Regions from separate parts of the Lactobacillus sp. UMNPBX15 genome, predicted to be linked through region 4. Evidence: predicted binding sites of a transcription regulator. Region 4 holds the regulator's gene; each other region holds the start of a gene.
What was found. Region 4 encodes HrcA, which represses chaperone genes, less so after heat shock. Its sites were predicted from a motif close to TTAGCACTCNNNNNNNNNGAGTGCTAA; they were not measured.
Positions count from the first base shown of each region.

Region 1: a site for HrcA is predicted at 2,187-2,213, ahead of CP366_RS04000 (Hsp20/alpha crystallin family protein). Genes of this name have one in related genera too.
Region 2: a site for HrcA is predicted at 4,386-4,412, ahead of CP366_RS02840 (ATP-dependent Clp protease ATP-binding subunit). Genes of this name have one in related genera too.
Region 3: a site for HrcA is predicted at 4,423-4,449, ahead of clpP (ATP-dependent Clp endopeptidase proteolytic subunit ClpP). Genes of this name have one in related genera too.

Region 1 covers NZ_PCYV01000010.1:12,009-20,144, forward strand. Annotated here, with positions in the region: gene CP366_RS03990 (ABC transporter ATP-binding protein) at 1-81, shown strand, start outside; gene CP366_RS03995 (C1 family peptidase) at 177-1,493, opposite strand; gene CP366_RS04000 (Hsp20/alpha crystallin family protein) at 1,636-2,061, opposite strand; gene greA (transcription elongation factor GreA) at 2,303-2,764, shown strand; gene CP366_RS04010 (CPBP family intramembrane glutamic endopeptidase) at 2,844-3,506, shown strand; tRNA gene CP366_RS04015 (tRNA-Gly) at 3,554-3,624, opposite strand; gene CP366_RS04020 (SOS response-associated peptidase) at 3,634-4,227, opposite strand; gene trpS (tryptophan--tRNA ligase) at 4,345-5,367, shown strand; gene CP366_RS04030 (deaminase) at 5,383-5,862, shown strand; gene CP366_RS04035 (TPM domain-containing protein) at 5,876-6,460, shown strand; M-box (ykoK) riboswitch at 6,512-6,675, shown strand; gene mgtA (magnesium-translocating P-type ATPase) at 6,759-8,136, shown strand, end outside.
Region 2 covers NZ_PCYV01000006.1:14,931-23,066, reverse strand. Annotated here, with positions in the region: gene CP366_RS02860 (ABC transporter permease) at 1-1,134, opposite strand, end outside; partial or broken gene CP366_RS02855 (ABC transporter ATP-binding protein) at 1,144-1,844, opposite strand; gene CP366_RS02850 (PTS sugar transporter subunit IIC) at 1,938-3,245, shown strand; gene CP366_RS02845 (alpha/beta hydrolase) at 3,226-4,116, shown strand; gene CP366_RS02840 (ATP-dependent Clp protease ATP-binding subunit) at 4,446-6,566, shown strand; gene CP366_RS02835 (ABC transporter ATP-binding protein) at 6,938-8,136, shown strand, end outside.
Region 3 covers NZ_PCYV01000001.1:86,974-95,109, forward strand. Annotated here, with positions in the region: gene CP366_RS00480 (MDR family MFS transporter) at 1-347, shown strand, start outside; gene CP366_RS00485 (DUF4811 domain-containing protein) at 348-908, shown strand; gene fetB (iron export ABC transporter permease subunit FetB) at 1,155-1,913, opposite strand; gene CP366_RS00495 (ATP-binding cassette domain-containing protein) at 1,910-2,548, opposite strand; gene CP366_RS00500 (SH3-like domain-containing protein) at 2,657-4,285, opposite strand; gene clpP (ATP-dependent Clp endopeptidase proteolytic subunit ClpP) at 4,480-5,064, shown strand; gene whiA (DNA-binding protein WhiA) at 5,129-6,064, opposite strand; gene yvcK (gluconeogenesis factor YvcK family protein) at 6,057-7,100, opposite strand; gene rapZ (RNase adapter RapZ) at 7,111-7,992, opposite strand; gene CP366_RS00525 (HdeD family acid-resistance protein) at 8,086-8,136, opposite strand, start outside.
Region 4 covers NZ_PCYV01000016.1:10,319-18,454, reverse strand. Annotated here, with positions in the region: gene infB (translation initiation factor IF-2) at 1-1,286, shown strand, start outside; gene CP366_RS05320 (ribosome-binding factor A) at 1,306-1,671, shown strand; gene truB (tRNA pseudouridine(55) synthase TruB) at 1,727-2,620, shown strand; gene ribF (riboflavin biosynthesis protein RibF) at 2,626-3,576, shown strand; gene hrcA (heat-inducible transcriptional repressor HrcA) at 3,714-4,763, shown strand; gene grpE (nucleotide exchange factor GrpE) at 4,776-5,360, shown strand; gene dnaK (molecular chaperone DnaK) at 5,377-7,230, shown strand; gene dnaJ (molecular chaperone DnaJ) at 7,313-8,136, shown strand, end outside.

The sequences.
Region 1 (8,136 bases), on a different contig from region 4:
ATTCGTCCAGGACACTTCGTACGCTGCTCTGACGATGAAGTCAAGCATTACGAAGAAGTAGCGGCAAGCTACGAAAATTAGATACCAAATCTAATGCAACTCTCTCTATATTAATATTATATTTATGCTAAAAAGGCGATCCGATATGGATCGCCTTTTTATATGATCATTGCTCGTTAAGCTAATGAATCCCATGCTGGTAGGTCAGTGATTGGACCTTCAGCGAGCTTCTTTTGGTTTTCAGTTAAGTACTTCTTGTGGACTACAACTTCGTAAACATAGTCCTTAAACCATTCATTATTCATGACGTAGAAGCCTTTAACACCAGATTTATCGCCCCATGAGTTCTCAACTTTCCATTGACGAACTTCGCCGTTGTCTTCATCAACACCAACTAAAGTCATGGCATGTGACACTTGACCGACGCCGGTCTTTAATCTGTCTGCTTTAGACATTTTAAGGTCAACGCCGAATAAGTCATCTAACTTGTATAAATTAGTGTCAAGGTAACCAGTCTTACGGTCCATTTGACGTAAAACATCGTTACCAAACCAAACAGCTTCGCCGTCTTTTAATTGAGCGATAGCAGCGCTGGACAAGTATTCCATTGGTACATTCAAAAGCTTAATTCTCAGTGAACCTTCAATGTTGTCTTCAGCTGGTAGACCATAAAGCTTGTTATAGTCATGGTCTGGAGCATTGGTTAAAACAACATAATCATCAAAATCGACATCGCCCATGTACTTATGCAAGAATTCAAGTGGAGTAAGGTTCTTTTCTAAATGATATTTCTTATCATCATCACGATATTCAAGATCGAAAGTCTTAGGTGGTTCACCTACTGCGATAGCAGTCATTTGGTAAACTTCGCTTAAAAATTTTTCGCGAACCTTTTTAATTTCATCATCTTTGCCGTATTGCTTCAAGTGGCGCAATACTAAAGCATCCTTCTTTAACTTATCGCCTAAAGCAGTCGCAAAACCAGTAGTATCATTGGTGTTAAAAGTTTCTGGCATTGCATATGAAGGAACAACACCATATTTTTCAACTAAAGCGGCAGCCATTTGGAATTGTCCACCATCACTACCAGCAAAGTCTAAGTCAGCCTTAACTTGACGTGAATCAAGTGGCATATCAGCACTGTCTAAGATTCTGTTGTAGAACATGTTGGCACGTTCAATCTTGTCCCAGAAAAAGTTGTAAGCTTGTGAGAAAGTGAAATCTTTAGCCTTGTATTTTTTACCAAAAGCATGACGTAAAACGTTCAAAGTTGCGAACAACCAGCAACGACCTGAATGCTTTTGATTAGTAACGTTGTTGGTGTCAAGTTCGGTTGAGAATACTCTGGTTAATTGTCCTTGAACACGGTCGTTATAAGATGCTTCAAGCACACCACTGCGTTGAGCTGCACGAGCAACGACTTTATTTTCAGGTTTTTTATTAAATTCGGCAGAGAACTTTTCTAGTTCTTGCACAGTTAATTCATGAGCCATAAAAAATCTCCTTTTTAATTTTATAATTTTTTTCTAAACTAACTCTATTTTAAAGCAAAATACAAGCGGGTTCAATTAGAACTCGCTTGTAGAGAATTATTAATCCGTTAACTTATTAGACCTCTTGCATAAACCTAATAAATTAATCAATTTTTATAGAATTGCCATCATCGCCGGCAGTTTCCTTTGGCAAAGTGATGGTCAATACACCATTATCATACTTTGCATGAATCTCACTTGCAACTACATTTGGCAATCTGTAGCTTCTAGAAATACTGCCCTCACTTCTTTCCTTATGAATGATATTTCTATTTTTATCGCTAGTGTCCTTAAATGATTTTCTTGTGCCGCTGACATTTAACGTACCGTCATTATAGTTAACGTTGATATCCTGCTTATCCATGCCAGGCATGTCAATCTTAACTAGATAGTCCTTATCAGTTTCTGCAACATCAGATTGCATAATGTTTTCAATTTCATTATCGTCAAAGAAGTTTCTTGGAAAACCAAACCAATCATTCATTGCATCCATCATGTCGTTGCGCCGATTCATCATATCGTTTGCCATAAATAAAACTTCCTTTCATTTTTGTATTTGCTTAATTAGAATATAAGGAAAAGATCAACTCATTTCTTGATCTCTTTTCTCCTTACACTGTTTATTGTAGTCGCTTTTTATAGAAATGACACAAATTAGCACTCAAAAATGCATAGTGCTAATTTTAGACTGATAACGCTGCTACAATAACATTCTGAGATTGTAGATAATTATTACGTATAGAAAAATAAAGAAAGTTTGTGAAATAGAAATGGTATATTTTCAGAAAATGACTCCAGAAGGCTATCAACAAATTGAGGATGAAATTGCTCGATTAAAAAAAGATCGGCCACGTAGAATTAAAATTTTGCAGGCTGCACGAGCTTTAGGTGATCTTTCGGAAAATACTGAATATACTGAAGCAAAACGTGATCTAGGTCACTTACAAAGTCGTCTGCGTTACCTAGGCAAACAATTAAAGTATGCCGAAATTGTTAAAGCTGAAGATGATGGTAAGGTTGATCTAGGAAAGACCGTTGTGCTTAAGTTTGATGACGATGATGAAACAGAAGAATACAAAGTAGTTGGGCGAATGGAAGCGGATCTTGCTGCTGGCAAGGTTTCTTTTGATTCTCCATTGGGTCAAGCAATCATGAAAAAGGAGGCTGGTACAACAGCAACGGTGGCTGCACCAGCAGGTGAATATCAAGTAACGATTGTGGAAGTTAAATAAGTTGAGAACTATAATAAACTGTCTTTTTCTGGTATAATATGGGTTTTGTAGGATACAATTCAGAGTAGGAGTGAAGAATTTGAATACGCCACAATCAAGAGAGGGTAATGTGATCCGCTATGCCGTTTATTTAGCTGGCTATGTCGCTGTGTTTGCAGTAGTAAAGCTAGTTACTAGAAAATCTCCGGTTCATATTTGGGATTTGATTTTATTCGGCTTAGTTGCAGCCATGATTCTGTTGTTTTATGTTTATCGTTTCAATCGAGAGCAACGCTTTTTTGCCCGTGATTTTAAACTTCCATGGTTGGGCAGTTTGTCAACTGTTGTTCTATTAACATTAGTGATTACAGTTACACAGATTTCGATTTCATACTTACAATCATATGGCAGGATTAGTCATTATGATTTCCAATTGATATATGCCAAAAGTGAATCAGTTAACATGTTTTGGTTTTTAATCGTTGTCCAAGGAATTGTATTACCAATCCTACAAGAATTTTTGGCGACTGGCTTTTTGTTCAATTATGCTTTTCGGCGAAATACTAAGCAAGTTGCAATTATGGGGATCATTGTTTCAGGTCTGATTTATAGCTTACTGAACTTTCAAAATTCAGTAGTACTCTTTATTATTGATGCAATTTATGGCATGGTGTTTGCTTGGAGCTATATGTACACACAAACATTATTGATGCCAATTTACTTAGCTGTAGTTAGTGGCGTACTTACAGTGATTATGATTTAAAAACAAAAGGATGAGAAAAATTCTCATCCTTATTTTTGTATAAAAAAAGCGGATAGCGTGAATCGAACCCGCATCTACAGCTTGGGAAGCTGTCGTTCTACCATTTAACTATACCCGCAATATGTTTTTATTTTAGCATTTTTTCTATTTGAAGATCAACACTTTTACGATCAATTAAGCTGGTAAAATTTTGAAAAAGCCAGCGGCGTAGTTCGTTGGGCATAACAACTAGAGGCATTCTATTATGGATTGGCGCCATATCTTTGTTAGGCGCGGTAGTAACCATTGAAAAATAATCCTGATCATAAATACCTGCAATTAAGGTAAGTGGTTGATTAGTGCGGAAGGCGTAGCGATCATGGTATTTACGACCGTTTTCAGCAATATGGGTAGTTTTAGCGTATTCAAAGAATTTTTCGGTTAAGATTAAGCAACGTTGCTTGGCAAAGGATTTGTCCCACATTGAAGGCGCTGAATCATAAAATCGCTCAATTCTAGCGTTAAATAATGGCTTTTTTGGATCAACGGGACTTGGATAGCCCCATTTTTTGTTGCTTAATTGCAATTGACCATTTTGATAAAGCAAAACAGGTGCTACTTGGTTAGGAAAAATATCTTGTGCTTGAATGTCAAAATTTGGTGTAACTAAGGGCAGGTCAAGATCGCTTTTGAGATATTGTTGAATTTGTTTTAAATTAGGTAAACGAAACTGGTTGCACATACGCATTTCCTTTCTTTAGGGCTAGTTTAATCATAGCCTATTTTTTGTTAAAATTAGGTAATTAAACAATTAATATTAATAAAAAAATAAACTTAAAAATTAGAAAAGAGCAAAAAGATGGCGAAAGAAATTTTATTAACTGGTGACCGTCCTACTGGTAAGCTGCACATTGGTCACTATATCGGTTCATTAAAGAATAGAGTAAAATTACAAAATTCAGGTAAATATGATCCATATATTATGATTGCGGATACACAGGCTTTGACCGACAATGCTCGTAATCCGGAAAAAATTCGCAATAGTTTGATCCAAGTAGCTTTAGATTACTTAGCTGTTGGTATTGATCCAGCTAAATCAACTATTTATGTTCAATCACAAATTCCTGCTCTATTTGAATTGACTGCTTACTACATGGATTTAGTAACTGTGGCTCGGCTTGAAAGAAATCCAACTGTTAAGACAGAAATTAAGCAAAAAGATTTCAAAGACTCTATTCCAATTGGCTTTTTAAACTATCCAGTTTCTCAAGCTGCTGATATCACCGCTTTTAAAGCAACCGTTATTCCTGTTGGAGATGACCAGGAACCAATGTTGGAACAAACACGTGAAATCGTTAGGACTTTTAACCGTGTTTATAATTGTGATGTTTTGGTTGAACCTAAAGGTTATTTCCCACCTAAAGGTCAAGGACGTTTGCCAGGACTTGATGGTAATGCGAAGATGTCAAAGTCACTTGGCAATGCGATTTATCTTGCTGATGATGCAAAGACAGTTCAAAAGAAAGTTATGTCAATGTACACGGACCCTAACCATATTCACGTTGAAGACCCTGGTAAGGTTGAAGGTAACACTGTCTTTACATATCTTGATGTCTTCGATCCAGATAAGGACAAGGTGGCAGAACTTAAGGCAGAATACCAAAAGGGTGGCTTAGGTGACGTTAAGATTAAGCGTTACTTAAACAAGGTCCTTGAAGCAGAGCTTGCACCAATTCGTGAACGTCGCGAAAAGTTTGCTCAAGATGAAGATGCGGTTTATGAAATGCTTCTGGAAGGTTCAAAAAAGGCTAATAAAGTGGCTAATGCAACACTTGAACAAGTCCGTGACGCAATTGGTTTGAACTATTTCAAGAATAGATAAGGCTGAGGTAAAGTTATGCACGATCGAATTCCTTGGAAACAATATTTTATGATGCAGGCGCTAGTAATTGCGCAACGCTCTACTTGTAATCGCGCATTAGTTGGTAGCGTCTTAGTAAAAAATAATCGGATTATTGGCACTGGTTATAATGGTTCCGTTTCAGGACAACCGCATTGTGACGATGTGGGTCATCAAATGGTTGATGGTCACTGCGTTAGAACTATTCATTCAGAAATGAATGCGATCATTCAGTGTGCTAAGTTTGGTGTTTCTACAGAAAATACTGAGATTTATGTGACACATTTTCCTTGCTATAATTGCTGCAAATCCTTGTTGCAGGCAGGCGTGAAAAAAATTAACTATTATTTTGACTATCGCGATAATCCATTGGCGATGCAACTACTTCATGATAGCGAGGTGCCTTATGAACAGATTAAGATTAATCGCAAATACGTGGAAAGCTTGGCCCATAAACTTGAAGAAGACGAGAATTAATTTAATTTGGTTAATGGGACTAGTAACTGTATTTTTAATAACGACAGGATTTGTCCAGCCAAATATTGAAGATCATGCTCATATTTTAGATAAAGAAACTCGCACTTTGGTTACGGAAAAAAATAATCGCTATTTTCAGACTAAAGAACAACCGCAAATTGTCGTTATAACGGTTAAAAGGCTGAATAAGTTAACACCTAAGATGCTAGATCATTCTAAGCGAACGGTCTTTATTGTGGTAGGACAGAAAGGTAAAAAGCGTAATGTGCAAATTTATTCAACTAAAGATTTGCATAGTGCCTTCACCGAGGTCGCTCGGGGCAATATCTTGCGTGCTGAAGTAGATAAATTGCGTAGTCAAAATAATGCAACTTTTAACAAGGGAATTCGCTTCGTCTTTCGGGCATGTGCGACTAGAGTTGATCAACAATATCAATATGCACTTGATAAATATGATTTGACGCAAGCAGAACAAAATAAAGTCGCGCGTCCACATAGTGTAGCTTTACCAATCGCACTGGCACTGGCATTTTTAATTACGGGAATTACTTATTTCTTGCGTAGATTTAGTCATCGTGATCCAATTTCTAAGAAATAGTCGGCTTGACTTATTTGCATTTTGTCCTTACACTTTTTGTAGACATAATTAGCGAAAAACTGTTAGGTGAGACTCCTACGTGAACACACGCTATCGCCCAGAAACATCCAGAGATGCCAACGGGTTAAATAGGTGTCGTCGACTTAAGGCGAGATCCAGATAGCTAGCATGTGCTTACGTCACGTAGTGTTAAAACTGAACGACGAGTATGACAGAGCCTTGTTTGGCAAAAGTCACCTGCAGAAATTACAGGTGGCTTTTTTGTTTTGCTTGTCCCAATTAAAGAAGGGAGCAAATGATGTTAAAAGCAGCTAGCAAGAAGCGATCGAATATTGATATTCAGAGTATTCAACGTATTGCACGTGAATCGCGTAGCGAAACACTAGCCAGATTGCAGGCGAGTGCGGAAGGGCTTTCTACTAATAAGGCCGAAGAAAATAGAAGAGAATACGGTAAGAATGAGATTATTACTAATACCAATGCTTCTAAATGGCGTTTGCTTTGGGAATCGGTTGCGACACCATTTACGGTAGTGTTATTAGTATTAACTTTGCTAACGCTTTTTACCAGTTATATTTTGATACCACAAGGCAATAGTGACTCAATCACAATTATTGTGATGGTTATTATGTTAATTGTGTCAGTGCTGGTTAATTTTATTCAAAAGATTAAGATTGCTAGAGTAACAGATCAGTTGCTCAATCGGGTATCGGTTACTACGAATATTCGGCGTGATGGACACAATGTCGAGCTACCCACAGATGAAGTAGTGATTGGGGATGTAATTAATTTATCGGCCGGCGACATGATTCCAGCGGATATGAAATTGCTAACTAGCAAGGACCTCTTTTGTTCATCAAGTTACTTAGATGGTGACCCTGAACCAGCTGAAAAAGTAGCGAATGTAATAATTAAGCCGAGCATGAGCAATGATTATTTAAACTATCCTAACATCTTGTATGAAGGGACGACGATTGTGTCTGGCTCTGGAACCGGAATTGTTTTTGCTATCGGTAATCACACCGTTTTTGGTAAAGAAGTCCAAGCCATTTCACGTAAAAAAGTAAAAACTACATTGTTTGATCGTGAAATGAAACAACTAGCTAAGATCTTGATTGTCGCTACTGCAATTATCATCCCACTACTGTTTGTCATTAATGGCTTGACTAAAGGCGATTGGGGAGAAAGCTTAATTTTTGCTTTAGCTGCGGCTGTTGGCCTGACACCAGAGGTGCTGCCGATTATTGTTAACTCTAATTTGACTAAAGGCGCACTGGAAATGTCAAAAAGTGGTGCTGTAGTTAAGCAGATGAATGCAATTCAGAATTTAGGTTCTACCGATGTTTTTTGTATTGATAAAACAGGCACCTTAACGCAAAACCAAGTTGTGTTAGAGCGCCACTACGATTTAGATATGCAAGAAACGCCACAGATTCTGAAATTTTCATATCTGAATGCTTACTATCAAACTGGGGTCAAAGATTTAATTGACAAGGCAGTAATTGATGCCGCTGGTGATGAATTAGACGTAAATGAAATTCAACGTGACTACAACAAAATTGATGAAATTCCATTCGACTACACTAGAAAAAGAATGAGCGTTGTGGTCGTTGATAATGATGAACACCATGGACAGCACTTATTAGTAACTAAAGGCGCAGCAGAAGGGATGCTGG
Region 2 (8,136 bases), on a different contig from region 4:
GCTAGCCCCCAGAATAACACCTAAAATTGCAGCTGAGGTGCTATAGAGCAAGAACTTAATGGCAATTGCTCCATTACCATAGCCTAGTGCTTTTAGCGTACCAATATTAGTCCGTTCTTCTTCAACAAAACGCATCATTGTAGTTAAGCTGACCAAAGCCGCTACAGCAAACAAGAAAACAGGAAAGACATTAGCCAAAACTTCAACTCGTTCAGAATCTGCTCGATAAGAAGCATAACCCTGACTTTCTTCACGGCTGTTGATTACGTAGTTAGGATAAGCAATTTTAAGCTTGTTTTGTCGTACTTTAATTTGCGCCGGGTTAACTACGATGCCACGTTTAAGTAATTGTTTAGCTGTAGCTTGCCGATATTGCTTTTGATACATGGCCCGATATTTGTCATATTTGTCGGCTCGATTTTGGTTTAAAGCAGTTTGCAATTTGGTTTGATCGTTATAAACACGGTTGCGGTAAGCTATGCTAAAGGGACTTAAATTGGCGGTATTTTTGAAAATGATTCGGGCAATTTGATAAACTGGTGCGGCGAAGGCGTTATGATTAGCAACCGCAATTCCAGTTAAATGGCCACTGCCAATGTTGGTTTGACCGATTTGATTTTTATCTAAGAACTCACTAGTTTTGACGAAGCCAACAATCTTGTAAGTCTTATTTTTTAAAATGCCAGGTTTATTAAAAGTAATGTTTTGCCCCAAGCGATATTTTTTCTGCAATAAATATGACAGTGCAATCTCTGTTTTATTCTTAGGAAAATGACCTTTAATCAATTCATAACTTGAAAGATTATCTGATTGAGAAAAGATGCGGAGCGTATCAGGTTGATTTTTAATTTTAACATCTTGAAAATAGCCGAAGGTAGCTTCTTTTACTTCCGGTAAATTCTGAATAGTAAGGCGATCAGTTGAATTAATGCCATAGTTTGAAGTGACGGTGACGTCAGCTAGGTTATGTTTAGCAAAAAAGTCTGCTCCTGTTGCTCGCATATCAGGACCAGCCATTTTTAAACCTGTAAAGGCAAAAGTCCCCAGTGCAATTAATAGAATAATGGCGATATAACGGCCAAGTGAATGAATGATTGCTTGCCAAGCATCTTTCCATAGAATAGTTTTTTGCATGTCGCCCACCTACCATTCAATTGTACTGATGTCAGCGGGATGTAGATTATGCTGGACTTTTTGAATACTTCCATCGTGAATACGGATGACCTTATCAGCAATTGGGGCAATAGCGGCGTTATGAGTTACAATCAAGACCGTCGAGCCATTTTGCCGGCTCATATTTTGCAAAATTTTTAAAATTCGTTTGCCTGTTTTATAGTCAAGGGCACCGGTTGGTTCATCGCACAAAAGTAAGGCTGGCTTTTTAGCGATGGCTCGGGCAATTGCCACACGTTGCTGCTCACCGCCTGATAGTTGAGCGGGAAAATTGTTTTCTCGTCGCCCTAGGTCAACATACTGCAAGGCATCATCGGCGCTCATCGCATCAGGGACAATTTGAGCAGCTAATTCAACGTTTTCTTTTGCTGTTAAGTTGGGAATCAAATTATAAAATTGAAAAACAAAGCCAACGTCGTTGCGCCGATAGGTAGTTAATTCTTTAGCGTTATATTTTGCAATATTTTTCCCGCTACAATTACATCGCCACTTGTATTTGGCTCCATTCCGCCTAAAATATTAAGCAAAGTAGATTTTCCAGCTCCTGATGAGCCGAGAATAATGACTAGTTCGCCTTTATCGATAGAAAAAGTAATGTTCTTATTGGCATAGATGGTTGTGTCACCAGATTGGTAAATTTTAGTATTATTTTTTAAGTTAATGTAAGCCATCATAATCAGCTTTCTAGTATAGATGTATAATTAATAATTGTTTTAATTAACTTTATTCAATCATATTTATAATAAATAGGTAAAGGAAATACCATGGTAAACAGAATCACAAATATCTTTCTTAAACTAAGAAGATTGGCAATCTTTAGAATTTTTCAGCGAACGTTGGTTATGCTGATGCCGATCGCGGTAATTGGGGCATATTTTAAGTTGTTCAGAGATGCCTTTTTTTCGCCCGATAGTTTTATTTACAATATTTTTAATTTTGATATCACTTTGCCAGATCGTTTTTGGTATGCGGGAGCATTTGTCAGTCGGGGGATGGTTCGGGTAACCTTCGGCTTATTTGGTATTTATGCGGCTTATTTTGCGGCACGTTATACTGCGCGTTTATACCGTAAAGATTCAACCATGGCCGGGATGACGGCTGTCATCGTTATCATGTTTTGTGCTTATGCCAATAATTTAGCTAATAATGCCAGCGATCATTCACCATTTTCTTCCAGTGTTTTAAAAATTAATGCTGTCTTGCTGGCCTTGTTAATTGGCTATGGTGTAGGGCAAATTTTTCATTGGCTAGGAAAGGAACACAAGCCAGTCGATTTTGAACATGCCGCTAGAATTAAGGAAAGAGCCTGGAATGCGTTTATCCCGACAATATTTGCAATTTTTTGTGGGATAGTTCTGGGGATTATAATTTATGAATTTCAAATCAAATTTTTGAATTCTAGTACTTTTAAAGGCCTAGTTACTCAAATACAGGAATCAAATAATATTTTGTTAATAGCTTTACTGACTATCCCAGTCTTTTTACTTAGCTGGATGGGAATAGGTTATCCTCTAGCTTCTTTGTCAACTACTTCTAATAGTATTTCAGCAGCAGCTAACTTAAATTTTGCCTTAAAACATGGGAGTGCTTGGAATGTGCCATATAAGTATTTGGGTAGTTCTTTGTTTTATCCTTATGCAGAAATGGGTGGTGCGAGTATTGTTTTAGCGATGATTGTAATTATCCTAATTTATAGTAAAAATAAGGATAGTGAAAATATTGCCAAGGTTAACCTGCTTCCAGCAGCTTTTGGCTCAACTGGAGGCATGATGGTCGGGATGCCGATTATTTTAAATCCATTGTTACTGCCGGCGATTGTGATTATTCCAATTATTAATATTCTACTAGCCGCTGGAGCAATTTTTTGCCATTTAATTCAACCTTGTGCTTACCCCGTTTTAAGTGGGACACCAGGAATTTTGGTCTCTTTCTTTGGTTCCAATGGTGACTGGAGCAACTTGGTATTTTCTATTTTGTTATTCATTTTAGATATAATAATGTTTATTCCAACTATGAAATTAGGTTTGCGACTTGAAAGGGGACTAAAGGATTATGAAGAAAAGAATGATTAATTTAGTTCAAAATCCTAATTTTAAATGGTTGGCAATCGTCTTAGTCTTATTAGTAGCTTTGGCTGTTCCGGGTTATTCTTGGATGAAGGCTGATAACCACGCTAGAGCTGAAAGACGCAAATCGCTTTTGTCACCAGTAATTATGATTCCAGGTTCTAGTGCAACGACTGAACGTTTTAACCAATTAGTGAAGCAGCTAAATCAGAACACACCGACTAAGCATAGCGTGCTTAAAATTAAAGTTTCAACGAATGGAACGCTATCATATTCAGGCAAAATCAATAAAAACGACAACGAACCTTTCATTATTGTCGGTTTTGAAAATAATCACGATGGTTATAGCAATATTAAGAAGCAAGCCAGCTGGTTTGATCAAGCCTTTTATGCCTTATCAGAGAGCTATAAGTTTAATAATTTTAAAGCCTTTGGGCATTCTAACGGTGGCTTGATCTGGACCTATTGGTTAGAACATTACTACTGTTACTATTCTGATGAAATTAAAATCAAACGTCTGATGACGCTAGGAACGCCATATAATTTTGGTGAAAAAAATATTAATCATAAAACGCAAATGCTAGAAACCTTTATCAAGAACAAAGATAAACTACCGAAAAACTTGATTGTTTATTCCTTATCTGGTGGAAAAAATTATGAGTCTGATGGAATTGTACCAGAAGCTAGCGTAGCAGCCGGAAAATATATTTTTCAGAATCAAGTCAAGAGCTATACTGCAATGACAGTAACGGGTGTAGAAGCGGATCACTCGGATTTACCTCAGAATAAGCAGGTAATCAAAGTAATTAAACAGTATTTGCTTGAGCCGAGAAAGTTGAGCGAACCGCAAAATACTGGACAAGCAAAAGGGCAATAATAGAGGTAGGCAGAAATAGTTTATGGTAATAAACTTATTCTTATCTGTGGAAAACTTCCTTAAAATTCAACAGTTTTAAGCAAAATAATCATCAATTTTTGCCCATCTTAAGAAATTCTTTATAATTTGTGAAGCACTACAAATGTTTATATTACAGCATTTGTGGTGCTTTTTTAATAAAAATCACAAAAAATAAAGAAGATGTGGAAAACTTTTGCTTTTTAGCTTGCAATCTGTGGATAACATGATATACTATTAAATGTAATGAGTTAGCACTCGATAAGCTAGAGTGCTAAAGACGTAAATTTGAGATAGGGAGTGTTGCACATATGGCATACTTTGACAATGACTTTGATAACTTATTTAACGAATTGAACAGCTCATTCTTTAATGATGACTTCGGCACTAGAAGAAATAGCAAAGGCAGTTCAGGTTCAATTCCAATTAATTACTCCAGCAGCATGGGTGCTGCACCACAAACAATTCAACAGAACCCACAACAACCCAATGAAAAGCCAATTGGTGTTGACTTAGTTGAGGAAGCTAAGAACAATAAATTTGACCCAGTAATTGGTCGTGATGAACAGATCGATAACGTAATTGAAATTCTTTCAAGACGTAAGAAGAACAATCCTGTTTTAATCGGACCTGCTGGTGTTGGTAAGACTTCTATTGTAGAAGGTTTAGCTGAAAGAATTGCTTCAGGCAATGTACCAGCTAAAATGGCTAACATGCATATCATTTCAGTAAACATTAATGACATGGTTGCTGGTTCAAGTCTTCGTGGTAGCTTTGAAGAAAGATTAAAGAAGGTTATTGATAAGGCTAAGAGCGATCCTAACATTGTTTTATTCATCGATGAAATTCACAACATCGTTGGTGCTGGTTCTACTGATTCAGAAAACAACAATGGGGATGCAGCTAACATCTTGAAGCCAGCTTTGGCAAGTGGTCAATTGAAATTAATTGGTGCTACTACTACTAGTGAATTCCAAAGAATTGAAAAAGACCCAGCTTTATCACGTAGATTCCAAGCTGTTCAAGTTCCAGAACCATCTACTGATGTAGCTGTTAAGATTTTGGAAGGCTTAAAGAAGAAGTACGAAGACTACCACCACGTAAAATACAGTGACGACAGTCTTAAATTAGCTGTTGAATTATCAGAAAGATACATTCAAGGCCGTTACTTACCAGACAAGGCTATCGACTTGATGGATGAAGCTGGTGCTAAAAAGGCATTGCTTGTACAACCAACTGATGAAAAGAGCTTAAAGAACCAAATCTCAGCTCTTGAAGCTAAGAAGACTGAAGCTGCTAAGGCAGAGGATTACGACAAGGCTTCAGAAATTAAGAGTAAGATTGCTGAACTTGAGAAACAACTTAAGAATGTAGATTCTAAGAATACTCCAGAAGTAACTGAAAAAGACATCTACGCAATTATTGAACAAAAGACTAAGATCCCAATGAGTGAACTCCACGCTGATGAAGCTCAAAAGAACTTGGACTTAGCTAAGAAACTTAAGAAGAATGTTATTGATCAAGACAGAGCTATCGATGTAATTACTGACGCTATTGCTCGTAAGCAAATCTTCAAAGACAGCGACAGACCTACTGGTTCATTCTTACTCACTGGACCTACTGGTGTTGGTAAGACTGAACTTGCTAAACAATTGGCAATTCAATTATTTGGTAACAAGGAACACTTAATCCGTTTGGACATGAGTGAATACCAAGACGAAATGGCAGTTAACAAGTTGATCGGTTCAGCACCTGGCTATGTTGGCTACGGTGAAGGTGGTCAATTAACTGAAAAGGTTCGTCACCAACCATACTCATTGATTTTATTTGATGAGATTGAAAAAGCTAACCCACAAGTCTTCAACGCATTATTGCAAATTATGGATGACGGTCGTTTGACTGACGCACAAGGTAGAACTGTTTCATTCAAGGATACTATCTTGATTATGACTTCAAACGCCGGCTTCTCAGACAAGTTGCTTGAAGATGGCAAGGTTGACCAAGACAAGTTAATCTCAGCCCTTGAAAACTACTTCAGACCTGAATTCTTGAACCGTTTGGACGCAATCGTTCCATTCAACTCACTTACTGAACAAGACATGGGCAAGATCATCAACATTTACTTGAAGAAGATGTCTCATGTTCTTGCTAAGAAGGGTGTAACGGTAGAAGTTTCAGACGAAGCTAAGGCATTCTTGGCAGAAAAGGGCTACGACAAGAAGTTCGGTGCTCGTCCACTTAGAAGAGTAGTTGAACAAAATCTTGAAACTCCAGCTGCTAAGTTGATCCTGAGAAAACCTGAAACTAAGAAGCTTGAATTCACTGCAGATGACAAGCACTTGTACTTAAACGGTGAAGCAATCTTCGATATTTCTCCAAAGATTGAAGAAAAAATTAAGGAAGACAAAACTAAAGCCGAAGATAAAAAATAAGATTAATTAATAGTTAATAAAGAAAAAGAGGATATTTCCTAGGGAATATCCTCTTTTTGTGCAGAAATTGAATTAGTTTTGCATTTCTGCAAAGTTGCTTGATCTGAAATTAAAATAAGAGTATTATAAAAATATAAAAAATAAGATAATTATAAGCTTTTAATTCGGTGAAAAAGTTCAGAAAAATTATGAGATACTTTAGGCAGATTAAGTACCTCAGGTAAGGAAACTATAAACAAAATTAATTCTTCATTATCTTTGTTTAGACGATAATAAAGAAGCTCTTTTAAGGAATTCATTTTGATTTGTAAGTAACTACTTAAGAAGCGGTATTGAATATGATTAAAAAAGATCTTCAATGAGGAATAATTATGAAGCAAAAATTTATATATCTTCGAGATATTTTTAAAGGGCACTCATCTTTGTGGCTAGGCTTAGTTATAGCTAGCGGTTTTACTGGCTTAGATGGCATTATTTCCCCCGCCGTTATGGGAATTCTTACGAATATTTTAACAAAACGTCAATTTAATCGAGTTTGGTTAGTTATTGCACTTTTCTTTGTGGCAATGACATTTACTAATATTGCTTTTTGGTTTTGGCAATATTTTAATTTAAAAATTATTCAAGTTGCTAATACCAAATTGCGTGCAGATGCTTATGATAAGTTTATTACTGCCAGTGATAATCGCGATGAATCGAAAGTAATTTCCTTTATAGATGTAGATGTAAAGCAAATTGAAAATCAGTTTATCAATGCGGTAGTAATGGTAATTTATTGCTTTGAGCAAGCATTGATCACTTTAATCTATATTCTTTATATTAATTCTTGGGTAGCATTGGTTTACCTTGTTTGTGGTTTTTTACCAACGGTTGTTCCCAGGCTTACTAAAAAATGGCTAGAAAAGGGAACCAAGAAGTGGTCCGCTAAATATAAGAAGTACAACTTAGAAGTTTCGGAAGGAGTTAAAGGTTTTCATCTGATTAATAATTATGGCGTTACAGCTAAGATGCAAAAGCTAATTACACATTCGCTTAAGCAAGAAGAAAATGCGTATTTTAAAATGAACTTGCATCAAGAAACTTCACGTTTATTATCAAATACCACTTATGTGATTTCAACAATTATTGCCCTATTAGTTAGTGTGTTGTTTATTATGAATGGTCAAATCACAGTTGGTGCCTTTATTTCGCTATATTTGGCAGCCGATAGGGTAACGAGTCCTATTTTGAGTTCTGTTCAGTTCTTGAATCAGATTAATTCATCCACTCCACTTTTGGAAGCAGAGATTGATAAATCTAAGCAGCAACAAATTAATAATTTAACTTATCAAAATCTATCTAAGGATCTTTTACTTGAATTTGATCACGCTAGTTTTGGGTATGATCATGCATTGATAAAAGATATTAATTTTGCTGTTAAAGGTAATAGTCATGTGATGATTGAGGGACCATCTGGTGTAGGAAAGTCAACAATTTTCAAAACTTTATTAAATGAGATACCACTCTTTTCAGGAGAAATTCTAGTTAATTCTAAGTTAAATGATAATGAATTGAAGCATCAAGTTGGTAT
Region 3 (8,136 bases), on a different contig from region 4:
CTTTGGTAATGATGAATGTTACTACATCTGGTATGAATTCTTTACCATTAAACAAGATTTCTCACGGTACTGCTGTTAACAACACTTTCAGACAGGTATTAAGTTCAATTGGTACTGCAATTTTGGTATCTGTTTTAACTACAACTACCAATAATAATATGCCTGGTAAAAGTTTACTTCATGCACTGCCACTTGAATACAAGACTAGAGCAATCAGTGCAACTTTAGACGGTTTTCATGCTTCATTTGCAATGAGTATCCTCTTCTCATTAATCGCATTAGTTCTTGCATTCTTCTTAAAGAAGGGCAATCGAGCACGTGAACATCAAGAAAAGGTGGATGGTTAAATGATACTTTTAATTCTAATCGTAGCTGCAATTATGTTTATTTACTTTAATATCATCCCTGGAAAAAGGCATACTTTTATTGCATGGCTATCATTAATCATAACAATTCTTTGTGTTGTCGGCATTGTAGAACATGATTATAATCACTGGGGAATGAAAACTAAAACAACCTCAAGCACTAACACTCTAGTTTCCAGTGCTACTCCTCGCCTGCCAATTTTGCTTTATCAGCCTTTAGGTAATGGAACTGAAAAAGTTTACCTTTATAAAACTGGTCAGCTTCAAAAGAAGCCAAAATCTATTAAATTAGATAAAGTATCGACAAAAGTAAAACGAAGCAGCCAACCAAAAGTAACGATTAAGACTACTCGCTACACCTATAGCAATACCTTTAATCAAATAATGTTTGGCGTCTTTGGTCATGACAAGGAGTTAAAACACAGAGAATATATTTTTTCTATTCCCTCCAACTGGAAAGTAATGTCAGTTAACAATGCCAAGCAGTTGCAAAAACAAATGATGAAAAAACAGCAGTTTTTAAAACAAAAATCAGCCCAATAAAATAATGAAGCTCAAACTTTGATCATGATATGAACCCCGAAATTCGGACATGAATTTCGGGGTTTTTATTTATGGCTAAATTATCTAAACATGACAAAATTGATATTTACAATAGCTAGAAAAATTAACTTCGTTTTAACTCAAATTTTACCATATGATTTAAGTTAACTTAAATCACCTTTACAAACGCTTATGAAATATAACTTAACTAAATCTAAATGTAGAAAATTATTTTTATCACACTGCCTATTTCAATTGCATCCTATCATTAAAGTAATTTTTATAAGCCAAATAGCCACTAATCACGGCTCCAAGGCCAGTGGCAGAAAGCAACATAAATGTAATCATAATCTGATACTTAATTGCATAAATGGGATTTACACCAGCAAAAATTAAGCCGGACATCATTCCTGGCAAATTTACTAATCCTACAGTTTTAGCCGAATCTATCGTAGGCTGCATCGCAGTCTTAATGCTCCTTCTTAAAATTGGCATCGATGCAGTTTTAATATCACTACCCAAAGCCAACTTTTCTAAAACTTGTTGATGCAGATCATTAAAGCTATCATTCAACGCTTTATAGCATAAGCCAACTGCCACCATTTCATTTCCAGCAATCATCCCCGTAATGGGAATGACCTGCATAGGGACTGGTTTAATTACGCCAGAAAAAATCAGAATTCCTAATGTCGCGTAAGTCCCTACCGCTTCGGCTATTATCGAATTCCAAATATTCCGCCCCGGGTTAGGATCACGCTGATTAGCATTCCAAGATGCATTAAAAATTATCACAATAGTTGAAACCAAAGTTAGCCACAAGGTATTAACATGAAAAATAAACTTCAAAACGTAGCCGATTACGACTAACTGAATTATCGCCCTAATCACGCTAATTAAAATATCCTTGGTTAGTCCTAACTTTTCTTTCGCAGAAATTCCAATGGAAACTAACACCAGTGCAAAAGCTAATACTAACGACCAGTTGCTAACTACAACATTTTTCATTCGATTATTCCGCCTTTTTTTACTCTTAAAATATTGCTTGCTTCATCAATTTCACTTTGATCATGTGTAACTTGAATAATTGTCACGCCTTTCTCAGAAACATCCTTAATCAAATTATGTACAATATCTTTACTTTGATTATCAAGCCCGGTAGTTACTTCATCTAATAGCAATATCTTTGGTAAAAATATTATGTTTCGAATTAACGCAACTCTTTGCTTTTCACCACCTGATAAAGCAGTAATCTTTTTATCTAAAAAATCAGCAGAGAGATCAACTTGATTAAGTAAATCAGCTATTTGCTTGTCATTTACATCTACTTTTCTGATTTCATACGGGAAAATCAAATTATCTCTTACTGTTTGCCCAAATAAAGACGGCTGCTGAAAACAATATGAAACTTCTCTACGATATTGAACTGGATTTAAGGAGCTAATGTTTTTTTCTTGATATAGAATATCGCCTGAATTAGCACTAATTAAATTTGCAATCAATCGTAAAATCGTACTTTTTCCTGCACCTGATGGGCCAATTAAGGTTAGAAAATCGCCTTTATTAACCTTAAATGATACATCTTGCAATATTTGTTTTTTATCTGCACTATATTGGATATGTTTTAATTCTAATATTTTCATTCTTTTGCCTAACTAAATAACTCATTTTTCTAATTATACAACTAAAAAAATAAAGGAAATCCAATATTTTCATTGAATTTCCTTTATTTAAATTAATATCGATAATGATTACTTAGTCAACTTTTGTTTACTTTCAAGTAATTCAGCACGTTGAGCTAAGTTCATGTATAACTTGTTGTTGTAGGTTGCGATACCTTCAATTTCACGACCAGTGTGGTATTGGTAAGTATCCTTAACTTCACCATCAGTTGCAATCTTAGCAATTACGTCATTGAATGCAAGGTAGAAGTTATTGTTCTTGGCATCATAAGTAAACCCTTGAGTGTATGTGTTTGCTACAATGCCACCCTTAGTTGCACCTACCATAGTTGGATACCAGTTATCGCCTTTGCGGTTGAATTCCCAGTATTCAGTTTGGTCTTTTTCTTTATTATAAAGAGTTGTGTAAAGCTTGTGATCATTTACAACAACACCATTATTGAAGTAACGACCGTCTGAATCACTACCGTTCCAGCATTTAATAGTCCAAATCTTGTTAATGTACATATCGCTCTTCCGAATTTGGATTAACTCTTCAGACATATTGCTCTTGTATGAAACCTTATTATTGTTATTTAGAACGTAAATGTATTTATCAGTTGAGCCCATTGCTTGACCGTGACCAATTGGAATATATGGACTAACTTTAATGTTCTTAACGTAAGAATTGAACTTCTTTTGGCTCATATCAAGTAAGTATTGTCCGTTAAATGCATTGGTTAAATGGTTAAGATTATATCCTACAATATGACCATTGCTAATCAGGGTACTACTTAATAAACTAGTGTACAACCAGCCATTTGACATGGTAATTCCTTCAGGAATATGACCTACACGGTTAATATAGTCATCATTTTTAATGTCACGGTAAACACTTAATAAAACTGGTTGGAAGAAGCGAGTAGTGAAATCTAATTTTCCGCTTTCACTATCATAAGCATGCTTATTCTTATCAGGAGTAAAATCAGTCTTAGTTACATAGTTAGCAGAACTTCCGTAGTAAGTCTTCCAGGATTTCAAATCGCCGTTAAATGGCTTAGCTTGGACGCTATCAGCATCAGCAATTCCTTCCTTAGTACTCTTTCTGACAGTTACCTTAACAGTTGCCTTTGCTTTACCATAGCTATATTTAACATTATAGGTACCTGGAGTTGAGCAATCGATTGCATCTTCTGAAATCTTAATATCTGCTGTATCAATTACAGTACCCATATAATTGGTTACATAACTTACTGCATCAGTTGGATCAAAATCGTAGTGACTATTTTGTACTAAACTGATAGTCTTTGGTACAGCGATAGCATCTCTTGTAAAGTAGTTTTGGTTAACATAACCAACTTTACGACCATTTACATAAATACGCCAATAAGTTGCATCCTTTGTCTTAATTCTCTGGTCAGATTGAATATGAGCATATTGATAATCGCTAGCATCAGCAATCTTACCGCTAGGTTTACCATTACTAATCTTTTTATAAACAGGATAATTCTTATTGCTACCTACTTTAACCATTAAGTCATAAGAAGTACTTGTTTGAGCTGGTCCCTTCTTCGCACTGGAATCAGTCTTAGCAGTATCTGTATTACTATCAGTAGTTTTAGAATTATCTGCAAATACTGCATTTGTAGAACCAATTAACAAACCAACACCCAGTGCTACAGCTGAAGTAGCAGTTAAAATTTTATTTGAATACTTCAAACCTATCCTCCGTATCTTATATTTTGCATTTTACTTTTATATTATAATATATAAACACTGTTAGCTAAAATACATTTTTATTACCATTGTTACCATTGAGCTTCTTTATTTGACACTTTCATTACGAAGTGATTTAATTAGCACTGTACTTGAAAGAGTGCTAATTAATACGAAATCAATTAGGAGGCAAATTTATGCTAGTACCTACAGTTATTGAACAAACTGCTCGTGGTGAACGTGCTTATGACATTTACTCACGCTTATTAAAAGACAGAATTATCATGCTTAGCGGTGAAATTAATGACCAAATGGCTAACTCAATCATCGCTCAATTACTCTTCCTTGATGCTCAAGACAATACCAAGGATATTTCACTTTATATCAACTCACCAGGTGGTGTAATCACCTCCGGCTTAGCTATCATGGATACCATGAACTTTATTAAGTCAGACGTATCAACTATTGCAATTGGTATGGCAGCTTCAATGGCTTCTATCCTCTTGACTAGTGGTACTAAGGGTAAGCGTTTTGCACTTCCTAACTCAACTGTTTTAATTCACCAACCATTAGGTGGTGCTCAAGGTCAACAAACTGATATCCAAATTGCAGCTAACGAAATTTTGAAGAGCCGTAAGAAGATCAACGAAATTTTGCACGAAACTACCGGTCAACCTTTGGAAAAGATCCAAAAGGATACTGAACGTGACAACTACTTAACTGCTGAAGAAGCCAAGGAATATGGTTTGATTGACGAAATCATGGTTAATAAGAAGAAGTAATTAATTATTAAAAATTATTCACACTCTAAAAGGAGCTTGCACTCATTGTGCAGGCTCCTTTTTCTTATTCTCTTAAACTCTCAGCTAACTCATGTAGTTTCTTAAATCGGTGATTAACTCCTGACTTCGAAATCGGACCATCCGGAATTTGATTAGCTACTTCCTTTAAAGTTAATTCTGGATGCGCCAATCTAAAACGCGCTAAAACTTGCAATTTCTCTGGTAGATCATCTAAGCCGTTTTCTTGTTCAATCAGCTGGATGTCTTCTACCTGCTTAGCTGAAGCTGAGGCTGTTTTTTTCATATTCGCGGTATCACAATTAACCAAGCGATTAACCGAATTTCGCATATCTCGCATAATACGCAAATCTTCAAAGTTAAGCATTGCATTAAGTGCACCCACTATATGCAAAAAGTCGCCAATTTTTGCGGCTTCTTTTAAATAAACAATATAGCCTCTTCTACGTTTAGTTGCTTTAGCATTTAAATAAAAATAATTATTCATCAACTTACATAAATCCTCATTATGGTCCTCATAAGTTGAATAAATCTCCAAGTGATAACGACTCGTTTCTGGATTATTGACACTACCTCCGGCTAGAAATGCACCGCGTAAATAGGACATTGCTCCTTCACGTGAAGTCATAATTCTCTGAGGAATTCGCGTTACCAAACCTTTTTCAGGATCCCAGATTTGTAAGTTTTCTAGGATTTCTTGTACCTTCTGATTCAATCGTACCAAATATTGATTATTTTTTTTCAATTTCATCTTGCGCGAGACAATCAGCAATGGCTCAATACCATAAGCAATCTTAATCAGCTTAAAAATTCGTCGAGCAATCGCAGGATTTTCTGTAGTGATATCCAGGCTAAATTGATGATCGTGCAAGTTTAATACACCATTCATTCGCAAAAAAGCAGCTAACTCTGCTTTGGCATGCTCTGGATGCACCTCAAGCGAAGTTAGCTCCTTTTTGACTTCACTAGCATAACTAGCCATCATTTTCCTTCATTCTTTTACGTGACATTGATTCAAATGCCAGATTAATAATTTCTTTTCCTACCTTTTCACCATCATGAAATACCAATCCATGACGTTGATCGATAAAGTCATCAGTAATGACACGGCAGTTTTGCTTTCTTAAGCCTTCAAAGTCATTCTTAACAGGCTCAAGATAAGCATCATAATCTTCTGGGTGAAATTTGCTCATATCAATTTTGGCACCATTAACCAGAGCGGTATTGATATAATTTCCACCTAAGTGATCGTTAATTACCTGTACGTGTTCCGCATCACTAAAGTGATCTGTCTCACCACGCTGAGTCATGATATTGCAAATATAAATAACCTCGGCGTCAGTCTCACGCACTGCTTCACCTAAATTAGAGATCATTAAGTTAGGTAAAATTGAAGTAAATAAACTACCTGGCCCAAGTACGACTGCATCAGCTTGCATAATCGAAGCCAGTACTGGTAAAACAGCTCTAGGCTCTTCATCCGAATCAGTATCGGTCACCCAGACACGCTTAATCCGCTTATCTTTAGATGTGATTTCAGTTTCACCAGACTCCGTAGTTCCATCCACGAATTCTGCGTTTAAAGTCAATGGTTCATTGGAAGCTGGAAAAACATGACCATCAATTTTCATCATTTTTGACAAAGATTGAACTGCATCAAAGATATTGCCATGCATTTCATTCAATGCCGCAATAATTAAATTACCGATTGCATGTCCTGAAAAAAAGGAATCGGATGAATCAAATCGATACTGAAAAATATTCTTTTCTTCCTGAGGTAAGTCACTAAGTGATACCAAAACATTACGGATATCACCAGGTGGAACTACGTTAATAAAGTTACGGATTGAACCAGATGAACCGCCGTCATCTGAAACCGTTACGATTGCAGTAATTTCCGCGTTTTGATCTTTTAAGGCATTCAAAATAACTGGTAAACCCGTACCGCCACCAATTACGACTACACGGGGACGTCTGCCTTTAATCACGCGAACAATCCTTGTTTCTCCATATGGCATAGGTGCGCACCTACTTTCTAATATAACGACTCACTTCACGGTGAGTAATATCGACTGGATATTTTTTAGCTAAATCTCGTGCCAACTGTTGGGCAATTGAAACACTCCGGTGTTGACCCCCAGTACAACCAATTGCAATGGTCAACTTTTCCTTCCCCTCTTTGATATATCCAGGGATAGCTGTTTCAAGCAAATCAAGCAATTTTTTATAAAAGACCTGTGTTTCTTCTTTGTTCATCACATAGTCAAATACACGCTTGTCCAGTCCCGTAAATGGTCTTAATTCTGAAATATAAAATGGGTTAGGCAAAAAACGCACATCCATTACAATATCTGCATCAATTGGCATCCCATACTTAAAGCCAAATGACATCACTTCAATTGAAAATGGTTGCCGCTTGCGATCACTAAATGTATTGATTAATTTTTGCTTTAATTCCTTAGTCGACAAGTTTGACGTATCGATAATATAATTTGATCTATTTTTAATTGGCATTAAAATACGACGTTCTTCTTGAATGCCATCAAGCAAGCGACCTTTGCCATTATTGGCTAAAGGCGGAAGACGCCTTGTTTCTTTATAACGAGCAACCAAGACATCATCGGAAGCATCCAAAAATAGGATAGTAGCTTGCACATTGCCATTATCTTCAAGTGAATTAACTTCATCCAATAAATCGCGATAAAATGTCTTAACTCGTAAATCAATTACTACGGCTACCTTATGAAAGTCATTGGAATTATTAATTAAATCCCAAAAACTACCTAATAAAGTTGGAGGAAGATTATCGACTACAAAGTAGCCCATATCTTCTAAGTCATGAGCGACCACAGTTTTACCTGCTCCGCTCATGCCTGTGACTATTAATAATTGTTTTTTCTCATCAGCCATACTGAAATCCTCCTCTTTACAAATTATATCATACCGGGTGTGTCATAATTGTGCAAAAAAAAGAAGCCTTTCGGCTTAAATTTTTATCAAATATTAACGGTGCATAAATGCAACCACAATTTCATTAATGCCAAAGACTAATAA
Region 4 (8,136 bases):
TTACTGATATTGTTGTACTGGTTGTTGCTGCAGATGATGGTGTAATGCCACAAACTGTAGAAGCAATTGACCATGCAAAGAGTGCTAATGTTCCAATAATTGTAGCAATTAACAAGATGGATAAGCCAGGTGCAAATCCACAACACGTAACTGAGGAATTAATGAAATACAATTTGATTCCTGAAGATTACGGTGGTGATACTATCTTCGTTAATATTTCAGCTAAGACAGGTCAAAATGTTGATGACTTATTACAAATGATCTTGTTGCAATCTGATGTGATGGAACTTAAGGCTAATCCAACTGAAATGGCAATTGGTACTGTGATTGAAGCTCGTTTGTCACGTGGTCGTGGACCTGTAGCAGACGTTTTAATCCAACAAGGTACACTTAATGTTGGTGACCCGATTGTTGTTGGTAACACTTTTGGTCGTGTTCGTACTATGACTAATGATCGTGGACGTCAAGTTAAGAAGGCTACACCATCAGAACCTGTTGAAATTACTGGTTTGAACGATGTGCCTGAATCTGCTGATAAGTTAGTTGAATTTAAGGATGAAAAGACCGCTAGAAGTGTTGGTGAAGCTAGAGCACAACAAGCTTTACAAAAGTCTCGTGAAAATGTTCAACACGTAACTCTTGATAACCTCTTCGATACTATGAAGAAGGAAAACATGAAGGAAGTTGACATTGTCTTGAAGGCTGATGTTCAAGGTTCTGTAGAAGCTTTACAACAATCGCTTGAAAAGATTGAAGTTGAAGGCGTACGTGTAAATATCATTCACTCAGGTGTAGGTGCCATTAATGAATCAGATGTAACTTTGGCTGGTGCATCAAATGCATTTATTATTGGGTTCAACGTTCGTCCAACTGCTACTGCTAAGAGCCAAGCTGAAACCGATGGCGTAGATATTCGTCTTTACAGCATTATTTACAAGGCTATTGATGATGTTACTGCTGCCATGAAGGGTATGCTTGAACCAACTTATGAAGAAAAGGTTATCGGTAATCTTACTGTTCGTGAAACTTGGAAGGTTTCTAAGGTTGGTACAATTGCTGGTTCCTTCGTTGATAAGGGCTTGGTTAAGAATGATTCTAAGATTAGAGTTATCCGTGATGGTATCGTTAAGTATGATGGTGAAATTGCTTCACTTAAGAGATTTAAAGATGATGTTAAGGAAGTTAAGCAAGGTAACGATTGTGGTTTAACGATTAAGGACTACAACGACATTAAAGTTGGCGACGAATTCGAAGTTTACGAAATGCAACAAGTTGAGCCTAAGTAATTACTATTAGGAGGAAAACATGAAGCATAGAATTGGTCGTGTTGAAGGTGAAATTCTACGCGAATTAACCAAGATTTTACAAAAGAATATTCGTGATCCGCGCTTAAGTGGTGTAACTATTACCGCAGTTGAATGTACGAATGATCTTTCATATGCAACTGTTTATTACAGCCTGCTAACTGAAGATGAGCATAAGGAAGAAGAGGTTCAGGCAGGTTTTGAAAAGGCAAAAGGCATGATGCGTCATTTGCTTGGTCAAACATTAACTGTTTATAAGGTTCCTGAATTAATTTTTAAACGTGATAATTCAGTTTTGTATGGTAGTAAGATTGACCGTTTGATTGCAGAAGTTAAGAAACAAGATGCTAAGCGGGAAAACAAATAAAAAAGAGGGCGCCGTGATGGTGCCCTTTTTTTGTTGAAAGGAATAGGGAATAATTATGTTAAACGGAATTTTAGTTATTGATAAAGATAAAGGGATGACTAGTGCAGATGTAGTTTATCATTTGCGCCGCGTATTAAATATTAGAAAAATAGGACATGCTGGTACGCTTGATCCCGAGGTGACAGGCGTTTTACCAATTGCTATTGGTCAGGCTACTAAATTAATTGAAATGATGCATACTAGGCCAAAAGAATATATTGGCACGGGACTATTTGGTTATAGCACAGATAGTTATGATGCAACTGGAACTGTTTTAAAAGAAAAAAAGTTGATTCAGCCTTTTTCTGGTGCAGAAATTCAAGAAAATATGAATAAATTTGTAGGAGAAATTGTTCAAGTGCCTCCAATTTATTCTGCTGTTAAAGTGAATGGTAAACATCTTTATGAATATGCGCGTGAAGGAATTGAAGTCGAGCGACCTCAGAGAAAGGTTGAAGTCAAACAATATGATCTAACTAAAGAACCAGTTTTTGATATAAATACTGGGCAAGAAAGCTTTGATTTTAAGATTAAATGCAGCAAAGGCACTTATGTTAGATCGTTAGTTAATGATCTAGGTGAAAAATTAGATTGCCCCGCAACGATGACTTATTTGAGAAGAACAGCTAGTTCTGGCTTTGATATTACACAAGCAGTAAAATTAAAGGAGATTGAAGAGAATCCGGAAAAGGCCACTGAACTTATACAGCCGATTGATGCATTTTTTAAGGAATACACTCAGGTTGATTTAACTGAAGAAAAGTGGCTTAAAGTTAAAAATGGAGCAGGTATTTCGCTTGAAACTAATGCGAAAAAAGTTGCACTACGATACAATAAAAAGGTGAAAGCAATTTATGAAAAAAAAGGAAAGCTTTATCGCCCAAGCTTAATGCTGTTGCAAAATGAATAAATGAAATGAAGGAATTAGCTGTGAAAATCGTTCATTTAACATATCCTGTTAAGGAAAATATTTTATCTACTAGAATTGTGCTTGCCCTTGGCTTTTTTGATGGGGTTCATTTGGGACATCAGCGCTTAATTAATCAGGCTAAAGAAATTGCATTACAGAAGAAATTGTCATTAGTTGTGTTGACCTTTGATCGACATCCTAAGGAAGTTTATGAGTCGAAACGAGATTTTAAATACTTAGAAACTTTGGAAGAAAAAGCTAACAAAATGGCGGAATTAGGAGTAGATTATTTGGCTGTTTTACCATTTACTAAAAATTTCAGTCAAATTTCTGCACAAGAATTTGTCGATAATGTAATTGTCAGATTAAATGCTGATACCGTTGTTGCTGGCTTTGATTACACTTATGGTCCTAAGAATATTGCAAATATGGCTAATTTACCCCAATTTTCCAAAGGGCGTTTTAATATTGTAGTGATGCCAAAGCAAACTTTTAACGGTAGAAAAATTGGCTCAACTGAAATTCGTCAAGCAATTAAGGATGGTCAGATGGAATTAGCCACTGAATTAATGGGGCACCATTATGTAATGAGTGGTATCATTGGGCATGGTAAACGAAATGGTCATAAGCTAGGCTATCCAACAGCTAATTTGATTTGGGCAGAACATAAGGTGATTCCTAAAATTGGAGTTTATGCTACCAAGACTAAAGTAAATGGTAAGTGGTATAACTCCATGACTAGCGTTGGCTATAATGTAACCATTAATCAGGACAAGAAGATATATATTGAATCTAATATTTTTGATTTTAATGAAGATATCTATGGTAAGCCAATGAAGATCAAATGGTATAAATATACCAGAGGTGAGAAAAAATTTGCCGGATTACCTGAACTGAAAGAGCAACTTGAACGAGATGAGCAAGAAATTAGGGCTTATTTTAAGCAAAAGGGTTAAGAAGCTACGTACTTTGAAAAAAGTGCGTATTTTTTTGAATAAAATTAGCAATCTACTTGATTTAGTGCTAATTTCTGGTATCATATTAACTGTTAGCACCTGAGAGATGTGAGTGCTAAAAGTGAGGGCGATATAATATGTTGACCGAGCGTCAAGAGCTTATTTTAAAAACAATAATTACAGACTTTACACAAAGTCATGAGCCAGTAGGTTCAAAGACCGTAATGAAGCAGTTGCCAATTAAAGTTTCAAGTGCAACGATTAGAAATGAAATGGCCGTGTTGGAAGAGCAGGGGTTAATTGAAAAAACTCACTCTTCAAGTGGTCGAATTCCTTCAAGCGAGGGCTATCGTTATTATCTTGATAATTTAGTTGAGCCGTTGCAATTACCAGAGTCTGTTTATAATACAATAGGAAGCCAATTAGATCGACCTTTTCATCAAGTAAATGAAATTGTACAAGAAGCTGCACGAATTCTGTCAGATTTAACTAACTATACCGCATTTGCGGAAGGACCTGAAAGTCATGATGTTAGAGTCACAGGATTTAGAATTGTACCGCTGTCTCAACGACAGATTATGGCAATTTTGGTTACAAGTGATGGTAACATTCAAAATCAGGTATATGCTTTGCCACATAATATTCACGGCGAAGAAATTGAAAAGGCTGTCCGCATGATTAATGATCAGTTAGTCGGAAAGAGCCTAAATGAAATCAACGTTTCGTTGCTAAGTGAATTAGCTAAAAACGAATTAGGCGGCGAACATGTGACTGAATTGCTTAGTTTAGTTGAAGATGTCGTAAAAGATGCAGCTAGTGAGCAGATGTATGTGGATGGACAGATTAATTTGCTCAATAATACTTCTGAACATGATGTAAATGACATTCGTTCTTTGTACGAGTTGATTGATCATAATAATCTGTTCACTAATTTAATGGATGCAAAGGTGGATCCAAAGTCTGGAAATTATCCAGTAAAGGTTAAGTTGGGATCTGAATTACCCAATGATTTATTAAAAAATTATAGTTTGCTGACAGCTGAGTACAGTGTTGGCTCCCATGGTAAAGGAACTATTGCTTTACTTGGGCCAACGAATATGCCATATTCACAAATGATTGGGTTGCTTGAATATTTTAGAAATGAACTAGCTAAAAAGTTGCTTGATTATTACGGCAAGTTTCAATAAAGGAGGTTAGCCGTGAGTAAAGAAGAATTTCCAAGTGAAAAAAATCTAGAGCAAAAAGAAAAGACTTCTGAGCCTAAGGCTAAAAAAGAAGCCGATAAAGGTGAAGAAAAGAAGCAAGAAAAAAATAAACAAGATCAAAAATTAGCTAAAGAATTAGCTGATTTAAAAGATAAGAACAAGGATCTTGAAGATAAGTATTTGCGTAGTGAAGCAGAAATTCAAAATATGCAAAATCGCTACACTAAAGAACGTGCTCAATTAATTAAGTACGAATCTCAAAGCTTAGCGAAGGACATTTTGCCAGCAATGGACAATTTGGAAAGAGCCCTAAGCGTTGAGGCCGATGATGATGTGTCTAAGCAGTTAAAGAAGGGCGTGCAAATGACCCTGGATGCACTTGTGAAGGCAATGAAAGATCACGGTGTAGTTGAGATTGAGGCTGATGGCGTTAAATTTGATCCGACATTACATCAAGCTGTTCAAACAGTAGCAGCTGAGAATGATGATCAAAAAGATCACGTTGTTCAGGTTTTACAAAAAGGATATCAATATAAGGATAGAACACTAAGACCAGCAATGGTTGTAGTTGCTCAATAAGAGAGGAAGCTAATATATGTCAAAAGTTATTGGGATTGACCTTGGGACTACTAACTCAGCAGTTGCAGTTCTTGAAGGTAAAGAACCAAAGATTATCACTAATCCAGAAGGTAACCGGACTACTCCTTCAGTAGTTGCATTTAAAGATGGTGAAATTCAAGTCGGTGAGGTAGCAAAGCGTCAAGCTATTACCAACCCTAATACCATTGTTTCAATTAAGCGTCACATGGGTGAAGCTGATTATAAGGTTAAAGTTGGTGATAAGGAATATACACCACAAGAAATTTCAGCATTTATTTTACAATATATTAAGAAATTCTCAGAAGATTACTTGGGTGAAGAAGTTAAGGATGCTGTTATTACTGTTCCTGCTTACTTCAATGATGCTCAACGCCAAGCTACTAAGGACGCTGGTAAGATTGCTGGTTTGAATGTGCAAAGAATTATTAACGAACCAACTGCTTCAGCATTAGCCTTCGGTTTAAATAAAGACCAAGATGAAAAAGTCTTAGTATACGACCTTGGTGGTGGTACTTTTGATGTTTCTGTATTGCAATTAGGTGATGGTGTCTTTCAAGTATTGTCAACTAATGGTGATACTCATCTTGGTGGTGATGACTTTGATCACCGTATCATGGATTGGTTAATTAAGAACTTTAAGGATGAAAATGGTGTTGATTTGTCGAAGGACAAGATGGCAATGCAACGCTTAAAGGATGCTGCAGAAAAAGCAAAGAAGGACTTGTCAGGTGTATCAAGTACTCATATCTCACTTCCATTCATTTCTGCTGGCGAAGCTGGTCCATTACACCTTGAAGCAGATTTAACTCGTGCTAAGTTTGATGAATTAACTGCTGACTTGGTAGAAAAGACTAAGGTACCATTTGACAATGCATTGAAGGATGCAGGTCTTACTGTTAATGACATTGACAAGGTTATTTTAAATGGTGGTTCTACTCGTATTCCAGCTGTTCAAAAGGCAGTTAAGGAATGGGCTGGTAAGGAACCTGACCATTCAATTAACCCTGATGAAGCTGTAGCTATGGGTGCAGCAATTCAAGGTGGTGTTATCTCAGGTGATGTTAAGGATATTGTTTTACTTGATGTTACCCCATTGTCACTTGGTATTGAGACCATGGGTGGTGTCTTCACTAAGTTAATCGACAGAAACACTACTATTCCAACTTCAAAGAGTCAAATCTTCTCAACTGCAGCAGATAATCAACCAGCTGTAGATGTTCACGTATTGCAAGGTGAACGTCCAATGGCTGCAGACGACAAGACTCTTGGCCGCTTTGAATTAACTGATATTCCACCAGCACCACGTGGTGTTCCTCAAATTCAAGTTACCTTCGATATCGATAAGAACGGTATTGTAAATGTATCTGCTAAGGATATGGGTACTGGCAAGGAACAAAAGATTACTATTAAGAGTTCATCCGGTTTATCAGATGAAGAAATTAAACGTATGCAAAAGGATGCTGAAGAACACGCTGATGAAGATAAGAAGCGTAAGGAAGAAGCAGACCTTAGAAACGAAGTAGATCAATTAATCTTTACTACAGATAAGACTTTGAAAGATACTAAGGATAAGCTCTCTGATAGCGATCGTAAGCCAGTTGAAGATGCTCTTGAAGCTTTGAAGAAAGCCCAAAAGGACAACAACTTGGATGAAATGAAAGAAAAGAAAGATGCTTTATCCAAGGCTGCTCAAGACTTAGCTGTTAAGTTGTATCAACAAAATGGTGGTGCTGCTGGTCAAGCTGGTCCACAAGCAGGTCCTCAAGGCCCACAAGGTGGTAATTCAAATAATGGCAACAACGGTGATGCCCAAGATGGTGAATTCCACAAAGTAGATCCAAATAAGTAATGGGTTTATAATTAAACAAAAGGAGAAAAGAACTACCCATTGAGTAGTTCTTTTCTTTTGAGAATACAAGGAGTTCAAATAGATGGCACAAGAAGATTACTATAAAGTACTTGGCGTAGATCGTGACGCCAGTGATCAGGAAATAAGTAGGGCATATCGTAAATTAGCCAAAAAATATCACCCAGATTTAAACCATGAACCTGGAGCTGAAGAAAAGTATAAGCAGGTTAACGAAGCCTATGAGGTTTTGCACGATAAGCAAAAACGTGCGCAGTATGATCAATTTGGTTCTGCTGGTGTAAATGGTCAAGGTGGCTTTGGTGGTGGAGCTGGTCAAGGCTTTGGCGGTGCCGGATTTGATACTTCTGGCTTTGGTGATTTTGGCGATATCTTTGGCGATATTTTTGGTCAAGGCCGTCAACAGAGGGTTGATCCAACTGCACCACAACGTGGCCAAGATTTGGATTATCAATTGACAATTGATTTTATGGATGCCATTAAGGGCAAAAAGACCCAGGTCAGCTATACTCGAAGCGAAACTTGTGAGACTTGTGGCGGTAATGGTTGTGAAAAAGGTACACATCCAATTACCTGTGATAAATGTCATGGAACTGGTTATATGACAATTACTCAACAATCAATGTTGGGCATGATCCGTCGTCAAACCACTTGTGACAAATGTCATGGTCGTGGTGTGATTATTGAGCATCCATGTAAAACCTGTGGCGGTAAAGGAACAGTTGACCGTAAGAATACTATTGAAGTGGATATTCCAGCGGGAATCGACAATGGTCAACAACTTAGATATCAAGGCCAAGGCGAAGCAGGTATAAATGGCGGACCATATGGTGATTTATATATTAACTATCGAATTAAACCATCTAAAGATTTTGAGCGTCGTGGCCA